DNA from 3 places in the Streptomyces sp. NPDC053560 genome. Region 3 is predicted to be linked to each of the others. Evidence: riboswitches for the same ligand, from Rfam matches in the RefSeq annotation. Region 3 holds a riboswitch; each other region holds the start of a gene.
The links. A riboswitch is a leader RNA that binds a small molecule or an ion and turns the genes downstream of it on or off. The one in region 3 is predicted to bind thiamine pyrophosphate.
Positions count from the first base shown of each region.

Region 1: linked by a shared signal. The riboswitch ahead of thiC (phosphomethylpyrimidine synthase ThiC) and the one ahead of ACIGQF_RS17475 (thiamine ABC transporter substrate binding subunit) in region 3 are both predicted to bind thiamine pyrophosphate.
Region 2: linked by a shared signal. The riboswitch ahead of thiM (hydroxyethylthiazole kinase) and the one ahead of ACIGQF_RS17475 (thiamine ABC transporter substrate binding subunit) in region 3 are both predicted to bind thiamine pyrophosphate.

Region 1 covers NZ_JBITXI010000014.1:143,904-147,173, reverse strand. The annotation lists gene thiC (phosphomethylpyrimidine synthase ThiC) at 100-1,908, opposite strand; TPP riboswitch at 1,903-2,059, opposite strand; gene ACIGQF_RS30510 (YibE/F family protein) at 2,130-3,270, shown strand, end outside.
Region 2 covers NZ_JBITXI010000009.1:102,892-106,161, reverse strand. The annotation lists gene thiE (thiamine phosphate synthase) at 1-370, opposite strand, end outside; gene thiM (hydroxyethylthiazole kinase) at 367-1,203, opposite strand; TPP riboswitch at 1,207-1,302, opposite strand; gene ACIGQF_RS22365 (purine-cytosine permease family protein) at 1,365-2,729, shown strand; gene ACIGQF_RS22360 (HelD family protein) at 2,931-3,270, shown strand, end outside.
Region 3 covers NZ_JBITXI010000006.1:451,888-455,157, reverse strand. The annotation lists gene ACIGQF_RS17480 (ABC transporter permease) at 1-434, opposite strand, end outside; gene ACIGQF_RS17475 (thiamine ABC transporter substrate binding subunit) at 557-1,633, opposite strand; TPP riboswitch at 1,718-1,837, opposite strand; gene rlmN (23S rRNA (adenine(2503)-C(2))-methyltransferase RlmN) at 1,996-3,102, opposite strand.

The DNA.
Region 1 (3,270 bases), on a different contig from region 3:
GCCGCGCCACCCGACGGCTGTGGCAGAACGGCGCCGAGGGGCCCCGGCACGTGCCGGGGCCCCTCGGCGGACGGGCGGTGCGCGGTGTCCGCGCTCAGGTCACTCCGCGATCGGCAGGTACACCCGGTTGCCCGCTGCCGCGAACTCCTTGGACTTCTCGGCCATGCCCGCTTCGGGGTCGATCGCCAGGTCACCGCCGTGTTCGCGGCGGATGTCCTGGGAGATCTTCATCGAGCAGAACTTCGGGCCGCACATGGAGCAGAAGTGCGCGGTCTTGGCCGGCTCGGCGGGGAGCGTCTCGTCGTGGAACGCGCGGGCGGTGTCCGGATCGAGGGCCAGGTTGAACTGGTCCTCCCAGCGGAACTCGAAGCGCGCGTCGGAGAGGGCGTCGTCCCACTCCTGGGCGCCCGGGTGGCCCTTCGCCAGGTCGGCCGCGTGTGCCGCGATCTTGTACGTGATGACACCGGTCTTCACGTCGTCGCGATCGGGCAGGCCCAGGTGCTCCTTGGGCGTGACGTAGCAGAGCATCGCCGTGCCCCACCAAGCGATCATCGCGGCGCCGATACCGGAGGTGATGTGGTCGTACGCGGGCGCGATGTCGGTGGTCAGCGGGCCGAGCGTGTAGAACGGCGCCTCCTCGCAGATCTCCTGCTGGAGGTCGATGTTCTCCTTGATCTTGTGCATCGGGACGTGTCCCGGGCCCTCGATCATGGTCTGCACGCCGTGTGCCTTGGCGATCGTGTTCAGCTCACCGAGCGTCTTCAGCTCGGCGAACTGCGCCTCGTCGTTGGCGTCCGCGATGGAACCGGGGCGCAGCCCGTCGCCGAGGGAGAACGTCACGTCGTACGACGAGAGGATGTCGCAGAGCTCTTCGAAGTTCTCGTAGAGGAACGACTCCTTGTGGTGCGCCAGGCACCAGGCCGCCATGATCGAACCGCCGCGGGAGACGATGCCGGTCTTGCGGCGGGCGGTGAGCGGTACGTACCGCAGCAGCACGCCGGCATGGACCGTCATGTAGTCGACGCCCTGTTCGGCCTGCTCGATGACGGTGTCCTTGTAGATCTCCCAGGTCAGGTCCTCGGCTTTGCCGTCGACCTTCTCCAGTGCCTGGTAGAGGGGGACGGTGCCGATCGGGACGGGGGAGTTGCGCAGCACCCACTCGCGGGTGGTGTGGATGTTGCGTCCTGTGGAGAGGTCCATGACCGTGTCGGCGCCCCAGCGGGTCGCCCAGGTCATCTTCTCCACCTCCTCCTCGATGGAGGAGGTCACCGCGGAGTTGCCGATGTTGGCGTTGACCTTCACCAGGAAGTTCTTGCCGATGATCATCGGCTCGATCTCCGGGTGGTTGACGTTGGCCGGCAACACCGCGCGGCCCGCCGCGATTTCGTCCCGTACGAACTCGGGCGTGCAGTTCTCGCGGACCGCGACGTACTCCATCTCCGCGGTGATCTCGCCGCGCTGCGCGTACGCGAGCTGCGAGACGGCGCCGTCGCGGGCCCGGCGTGGCTGCCGGGGCCGGCCGGGGAAGACCGCGTCGAGGTTCTTCAGGCCGCCGCGCGGCGAGGTGTGCTTGAGGCCGTCGTCCTCCGGACGCATCGGCCGGCCCGCGTACTCCTCGGTGTCGCCGCGGGCGATGATCCAATTCTCCCGCAGCGGCGCGAGGCCACGGCGGACGTCGGTTTCGATCTGGGGGTCGGTGTACGGCCCTGACGTGTCGTAGAGCGTCACGTGCTCGCCATTGGTGAGGTGCACCCTCCGGACCGGCACCCGCAGGTCGGGGCGCGAACCGGAGATGTAGCCCTTGTGCCAGCCGATCTGCTGCGTCTCGGCAGCCTCGTCGGTGGCATCGCCCGCGGGCTTCGCCCGTTCATCGGACACAGAGGGCGTGCGTGCATCCTGCAGAGTCATTGAAGACCCACTCCCTACGCCGGCATTACCCGGTAACAGGTTCGGCGGTCGACGCAGCGGTTTCCGTCTGCTGAGGTTTCACGTGAAACCTCGCTGGGACGGAGATCAGCGCCCTCTCAGCCCGGTGCTCCGAGCTCCCGCGATTGCAAAGGTGCCACCACGGTAGCGGCCGATGCCGCGTGGTGAACAGGGGGCCCGGTGAGTTGTTGGATGATCGGGCGGTGACCTCCAACGAGCCCGAGCACCAGCCGCACGGCCATTCCCCCGCGTCCGGGGCCCCGCAAGGACACGGCCACAGCCATGGACACGGCCACGGCCCCGCGGCCCCCGTGTCCCGGCACCTGCGCAAGGTCATCGCCGCTGTACTGATCCCGTTCGCCCTGGCAGTGGGCGTGGGGCTGATCGCCCTGTGGCCCGGCGGCGCGCCCTCGCACAAGCCGTCCGGGGTGGGTTTCGACCAGGAGACCCAGACCGCGCGTGTCGTCCGCCTGACGAAGGTGAACTGCGCGGACGTCAACGCCCAGCAGCAGCAACAGATGCAACAGCAACAGCAGCCGTCGGGCCCGTCCGGCGGTGGGCAGCAGCAGGCGCAGAGCTGTGAGCAGGCGACCATCGAGGTCACCAGCGGCAAGGACACCGGGCACCGCTTCAAGACCGTGGTGACGCCGGACGCCTCACGCCGCTACACCGAGGGCCAGGGCGTCGTGGTGGCGTACGCGCCCAAGGCGCCGCGGAACCTTCAGTACTCCGTGACCGACGTGGACCGCTCGTTCCCGATGTGGGTACTGGCAGCGGTGTTCGCCCTGGCGGTGGTGGTCGTCGGCCGACTGCGCGGAATCCTGGCGCTGATTGCGCTGGCGGCGAGCTTCGCGGTGCTCACGGTGTTCATCCTGCCCGCCATCCTGCAAGGGTCGAATCCGTTGCTCGTGGCGGTGATCGGAGGCAGCGCGATCATGCTCATCGCGCTGTACCTGTGCCACGGGCTGACCGCACGGACATCGGTCGCGGTGCTCGGCACGCTCGCGTCGCTGCTGCTGATCGGCCTGCTGGGGTCGGTCTTCATCGGCTGGGGACAGCTGACGGGCAACACCGACGACCAGACGGGCCTCGTGCACAGCCTCTTCCCCGGCATCGAGATCCGCGGTCTGCTGCTGGCGGGGATCATCATCGGTTCACTGGGCGTGCTGGACGATGTGACGGTCACCCAGACGGCGGCCGTGTGGGAACTGCGGGACGCCGACCCGACGGCGAGCCGGCGGCGGATCTACGGCGCGGCGATGCGCATCGGCCGGGACCACATCGCGTCGGTGGTGAACACGCTGGTGCTGGCGTACGCGGGCGCGGCCCTGCCGCTTCTGCTGC
Region 2 (3,270 bases), on a different contig from region 3:
GCCCGATCACCGCGTCCGGCCCGACGAGCGAGCGGACGGCGGCCACCGGCAGGTCGGACTGGCCGACATGGACCCCGGTCACCCGTGCCCCGGCCGCACGCGCCGCGAGGAACACGTCCACCCGGTCGTTGACGAACAGCGCGACCCGCTCCGGCAGCACCGCGGCGATCCGCACCACCGTCTCCAGGAAGTCCCGTGCGGCGGTGTCCTTCTCGCGCACCTGCACGGCGGTGACGCCGCCCGCCACGGCCTCGGCGACCGTGCCCGGTACGTCCCGGCCGCACGCCGCGGCCTGTGCCGCGTCGGTGACCAGGTACACGGAGAGGTCCGGGTGTGTGCCCGGAGTGCCGTCCGGGGGAGTGCCGTTCACGCCCACGAGATCGCCGCCCGCTTGCCGAGCGTGTCCTCGTCCAGGCCGTACAGCGCGTCCAGGAAGGCGGCCGCGAAGCTGCCGGGTCCGGCGCTGCGCTCCGCCGCGACCTCGGCGGCCACGGTGTAGACCGCCACGGCGGCGGTCGCGGCGGCGAGCCGGTCGGCCTGCGCCGCGCCCTCCGGTGTGGTCGGCGGCGCGAACGCCGCGAGCACCGCGCCCAGCGCGCAGCCGCCGCCGGTCACCCGCGTCAGCAGCGGGTCCCCGTTGGCGACGCGTACGGCCCGCTCGCCGTCGGTGAGCAGGTCGACGGGGCCGGAGACCGCGACCACGGCACCCGTGGCGCGGGCCAGCTCACCCGCGGCGGCGGCCGCCGACTCGACCTCGTCGGTGGCGTCCACGCCGCGCCCGCCGCCGCCCGTTCCGGCGACCGCGATGATCTCCGAGGCGTTGCCGCGGATGACGGCCGGGCCCTGGGTGACGAGTTCGCGCGCCAGCGCGGTCCGCACGGGCAGCGAGCCGACCGCGACCGGGTCCAGCACCCAGGGCGTGCCCGCCGCTGCCGCTCCGGCGACCGCCTCGGTCATGGCCGCGCGCTGCTCGGCGTGCGGGGTGCCCACATTGACCAGGACCCCGGAGGCGGCGCCGGCGAACGGGCCGGCCTCCTCGGGGATGTCCACCATCGCCGGGGCCGCGCCCAGTGCGAGCAGGACGTTCGCCGTGAAGTTGGCGACCACCTGGTTGGTGAGGCACTGGACCAGTGGTGTTTCATGGCGTACGCGGTTGAGGGCCTGCCGGGTGAAGGCGAGCAGGTCGTCGGGCGGACGCGTCATAGGGGCATTCCTCCGTGACATCCCTTCGCTGGTGCGATCCAGATCAGGTTCGACGGGTGTGATCTCAGCCCTTGAGATGGGGCACCCCGTGTCTCGTGTGCCTCACCATGCTACCCGCACCACCCCGTTCCCGATCGGGAACCCCGACCTCTGGAATCCCCATGACCATCGAGAGGCCCGTCTTCGACGGGCGCATGCCCGCCGGCGCCGGTGACCTGTCCGTCGAGAAGCACGGCATCGGCCCGGTGCCGGAGAGCAACCGCTACGGCCGGCCCGGCCGTCTCTTCACCGTGTGGTTCGCGCCCAACCTGACCATGACCGGCGTGTTCACCGGCACCGTCGGCATCGGCCTCGGGCTCGACTTCTGGACGGCGTTCGCCGCGATGGCGCTCGGCACGCTGCTCGGCGCCGCCCCGTCCGCGTACCTCGGCACGTGGGGGAGTCTCACCGGAACCGGCCAACTCCCGCTCTCCCGGCTGGCGTTCGGCCGCGGTGTGGTGCTGCCCGGCGTCCTTCAGTGGCTGTCCTCCATCGCCTGGGACGCGCTGATCGGACTGTTCGGCGGGGACGCGCTGGCCCGGCTGGTGGGCTGGCCGTTCTGGCTGGGCGCGCTGACGGTGCTGCTGCTCCAGGGCGTCGTCGGCGTCCTCGGGTACGAGGCCATCCACCGCCTCCAGACCGTGATGACCTTCGTGCTGGGCGCGGCCTTCCTCGCCCTCAGCGTCAAGCTTCTCAACGGTGTTCCGCTGCCGTCGGCCGCCAGCGCGCACGGCGCCGACCGGGCCGGCGCGTTCTTGCTGACCACCACCGTCGCGCTGAGCCTGGCGATCTCCTGGGCGCCGTACGCCTCGGACTTCAGCCGCTACCTGCCGCGCTCGGCGTCCCGGCAGCGGATGTTCTGGTACGCGCTGTTCGGCATGGCCGCCGCGTACCTCTGGGTGCAGACGCTCGGCCTGTGGGCCGCGGGCCTGTTCACCGACCAGACGGCGGCGGGCGTGCACGAACTGCTCGGCGGCGGGGCGCTCGGCGCCTTCGGACTGCTGGCCATCGCCGCGTCCGCGGTGTGCAGCAACGCCATGAACGACTACAGCGGTTCCCTCGCTCTGCAGACGGCGGGCGTGCGCATTCCCCGGCCGCTCGCCGCGGCCGTCGCCGCCGTGCTCGGTTTCCTGCTCGTGCTGTGGATGCACGCCGCCGACACCACCGCCCGTTTCCAGAACGTGCTGCTCTTCGTCGGTTACTGGATTCCCGGCTTCATCGGCGTCGTCGTGGTCGACTGGCTCGCCCGCGCGAGGGAGCGTGGCGGCCGGCCCGTCGAGGTGCACGAGGAATTCGCCCGGCCGCGGCCGTGGTGGCCGGCGGCGCTCGCCTTCGCCGGTGCGTTCGCCGTCGCGGTGCCCTTCATGAACACCTCGCTGTACGTCGGCCCGGTCGCCGAGGCGCTGCACGGCGCGGACCTGGCGTACTACGTGGCCTTCGTCGTCTCCGTGGCGGTCTACGCGCCGCTTCGGCTGCGCCGCGACTGACCGCTTCCGGACACAACAAACCCCGGTCGCATTGGCGGCCGGGGTGGACTTCCGCGTATATTGGGAGATTCGCATGCCGAGAAATAATTCAGGCAGGGCGAAGCTAACTGGAGTCATCTTAACCAGGCGGGAGTCGAATTGTCAATCCAGGTGCCGGGCGGGGAATCGGGCGTGGGGCCGGACCGGGCCGCCGACGAGGAGATGCGCCGCGAGCAGGAATTCATCGACATGCTCTACGAGCGCCTCGGCGAGCTGCGGGCCGGCGCGGGCGCCGCTGTCCAGGGCGCCCTCGCGGTCGCCGACGCCGGCACGATGCAGGCGCGGCTGGAGCGTGACGTGACCGTCGCCGAGCAGGCCGGTGTGCTCGCCGCCCTCGACGCGGGCGAGCACGGCCTGTGCTTCGGCCGGCTCTCCTTCCGCGACGGCAGCGACCACCACATCGGCCGGATCGGCATCCGGCGCGACGACGCCGAGCACACGCCGCTGGTCATCGACTGGCGCGCCGACGTCGCGCGGCCCTTCTACCTCGCCACAGGCCACA
Region 3 (3,270 bases):
CCGACGGTCCGTACGACGACCGCGTAGTTGAAGAAGACGTGCGCGAGCAGGATCGCCCAGACCGAGGTGTCCAGCCGTACGCCCCAGAGGTCGTCCAGGAGCCCGCCGCGGCCGACGAGCGCGAGGAAGGCGGAGCCGACGACGACGGTGGGCAGCACGAACGGCACGGTGACGACCGCCCGCAGCAGCCTCTTTCCGGGGAACTCGAAGCGTGCGAACACGTACGCGCCGGGGAGCGCGATCAGCAGCGTGAGTGCCGTGGAAGCCGCCGCCTGCCAGACGGTGAACCACAGCACGTGCAGCAGGTCGGGGTCGCCGAGCACGTCCGCCGCCCGCCCCCACTGCCAGCTGCCGCCCTCCCGCAGCCCCCGCCCGACGATCGTGACGACGGGGTAGGCGAAGAAGAGGACGAAGAAGGCGGCCGGCAGCGCCATCAGCGCGAGCCGGGCCGCCGCGGCACGACGGTCCGTGGCACGGGCGGCCGGCGCACCGGCCGCTTCACCCTCCCCCGCCGTCACTTCGCTTTCTCCCGGCGTCACTTCGGGTTCCCCCTCCGTCACTTCAGGACGAGCGACGACCACTGCTTGATCCACTGTTCGCGGTTCTTGCTGATCTCGTCGGGCGCCACCGTCTTCGGGTCGTCGATCTTCTGCCCGTACCCGGTGAACAGTTCGGGCACCTTCGCACCCTCGACGGCCGGGTTCACGAACATCTGCAGCGGCATGTCCTCCTGGAACTCCTTGCTGATCAGGAAGTCCAGCAGCGCCTTGCCGCCCTTCTCGTTCGCCGCGCCCTTCAGCAGTCCGGCGAACTCGATCTGCCGGAAGCAGGTACCGGTGGCGACGCCGGTCGGCGCCTCCTTCGGGGCCGGCTTCTTGTCCATCACCTCGGCCGGCGGGCTGGAGGCGTACGAGACGACCAGCGGCTTGTCGCCCTTGCCGCCACCGCCCCCGGATCCGGAGAACCGCTCGTAGTACGCCTGTTCCCAGCCGTCGACGGCCTCGACGCCGTTGGCCTTGAGCTTCTTCCAGTAGTCCTGCCAGCCGGCCTTGCCGTACTCCGCGACGGTCCCGAGCTGGAAGGCCAGCCCCGGCGACGACGTGGCCGGGTTCTCGGTGACCAGCAGCCCCTTGTACTCGGGCTTGAGGAGGTCGTCGAAGGTCTTCGGCGGCGCGATCCGGTGCTTCTTGAAGTACGCCTTGTCGTAGTTCACGCAGGTGTCGCCGTAGTCGACGGGCGTCACGCGGTGCTGCGCCCTGTCCAGCTGCAGCTTCTCCGGCACCCCGGCCAGCCCCTTGGCCTTGTACGGCGTGAACAGCCCCTCGTCCAGCCCGCGCGAGAGCAGCGTGTTGTCGATGCCGAAGAAGACATCGCCCTGCGGGTTGCCCTTGGTCAGCACCGCCTGATTGACGGCCTTCCCGGCGTCCCCGCCCTTGACCATCTGCACCTTGTAGCCGCTGCGCCGCTCGAACTCGGCCAGCACGGACTTCGAGACGGCGAAGGAGTCGTGCGAGACGAGCTTGACGGTCTTGCTGTCGGCCGACCCGCCGCCGGACGTACCGCAGCCGGCCAGCGCCGTACCGCCCACCGCGACGGCGACGGCCGCCGCCACGGCGTTCCTGATGGTGCTCACTGGTTCATTCCTCCTGGCTGGCCAGGAAGAGACGCGGCCCCGCCCCCGGCGTCCGGTGGACCGGAGCCGCGGGCGGGGCGCAACAGCATGAGGAGACCGAACTTCCTACCCGGAATGACCCGGGCGAGGTTCAAGGGTCTGCGGCAGCGGCATCGGCTTCACTGCTCGCACTCTCAGCGCTGTGGCGCTCCCCTGTCGGATGGTGTGCGTTATGGGTGATGTACGAACGTTCGACGCCACGGTACCAGCGCGCCGCCGCCCTTCCGAGGGCCCACGTGCTGCCCTCGGTGCCCTCAGCGCCCTGATCTCGGGGTTCTCAGCACTCCGCCCGGAGCGCCCCTTGGTTCGTCAGAGCTGGCCCGTCAGCGCTCCGAGGCCGCGAGCTGGCCGCACGCGCCGTCGATCTCCTGCCCACGGGTGTCGCGCACCGTCACCGGCACGCCGTGCGCCGCGATCGCCTCGACGAACGCCTTCTCGTCCTCGGGCCGGGAGGCGGTCCACTTCGAGCCGGGGGTGGGGTTCAGCGGAATCAGGTTCACATGCACCCGCTTCCCCTTGAGCAGCCGCCCGAGCAGGTCACCCCGCCACGCCTGGTCATTGATGTCCCGGATCAGTGCGTACTCGATCGAGATACGGCGCCCGGACTTCTCCGCGTACGTCCACGCCGCGTCCAGCACCTCACGCACCTTCCAGCGCGTGTTCACCGGCACGAGCGTGTCCCGCAGCTCGTCGTCCGGCGCGTGCAGCGAGACCGCCAGCCGGCACTTGAAGCCCTCGTCGGCGAAGCGCAGCATCGCCGGCACCAGCCCCACCGTGGACACGGTGATCCCCCGCTGCGACAGCCCCAGCCCGTCCGGCTCGGGGTCGGTCAGCCGCCGGATGGCCCCCGTCACCCGGTTGTAGTTGGCGAGCGGCTCGCCCATGCCCATAAAAACGATGTTCGACAGCCGCGCCGGCCCGCCAGGGATCTCCCCGTCCCGGAGCGCCCGCATCCCATCGACGATCTGATGAACGATCTCGGCCGTCGAGAGGTTCCGGTCCAGCCCCGCCTGCCCCGTCGCGCAGAACGGGCAGTTCATGCCGCACCCGGCCTGCGAGGAGATGCACATCGTGACGCGGTCCGGGTACCGCATCAGCACCGACTCGACCAGCGTCCCGTCGAAGAGCTTCCACAGCGTCTTCCGGGTCTGGTCGTCGTCGCACGAGATGTGCCGCACCACACTCATCAGCTCCGGCAGCATCTCGGCCGCGAGCTTCTCCCGCGCGGCGGCCGGGATGTCTGTCCACTGCTCCGGGTCGTGCGCGTACCGCGCGAAGTAGTGCTGCGAAAGCTGCTTGGCGCGGAACGGCTTCTCCCCGATCGCCGCCACGGCCTCCTTGCGCTCAGCAGGCGTGAGATCGGCAAGATGCCGCGGCGGCTTCTTGGCCCCCCGCGGCGCGACAAAAGTAAGTTCTCCAGGTGCAGGCATGGTCCATCCAGTGTGGCAGATCAACTAGCCCGACCCAGGTGAGAGCGGGGTGGGGGCCGTCACCCTCGGGCGTCACCTGTCGTCGTTGGCCGCCCTCGCACGGCCCAGGGACGGCCCAGGGCCGAAGGGCCATTTTTCGAAAACGCCCATCCGCCGTAGCGCTTCATA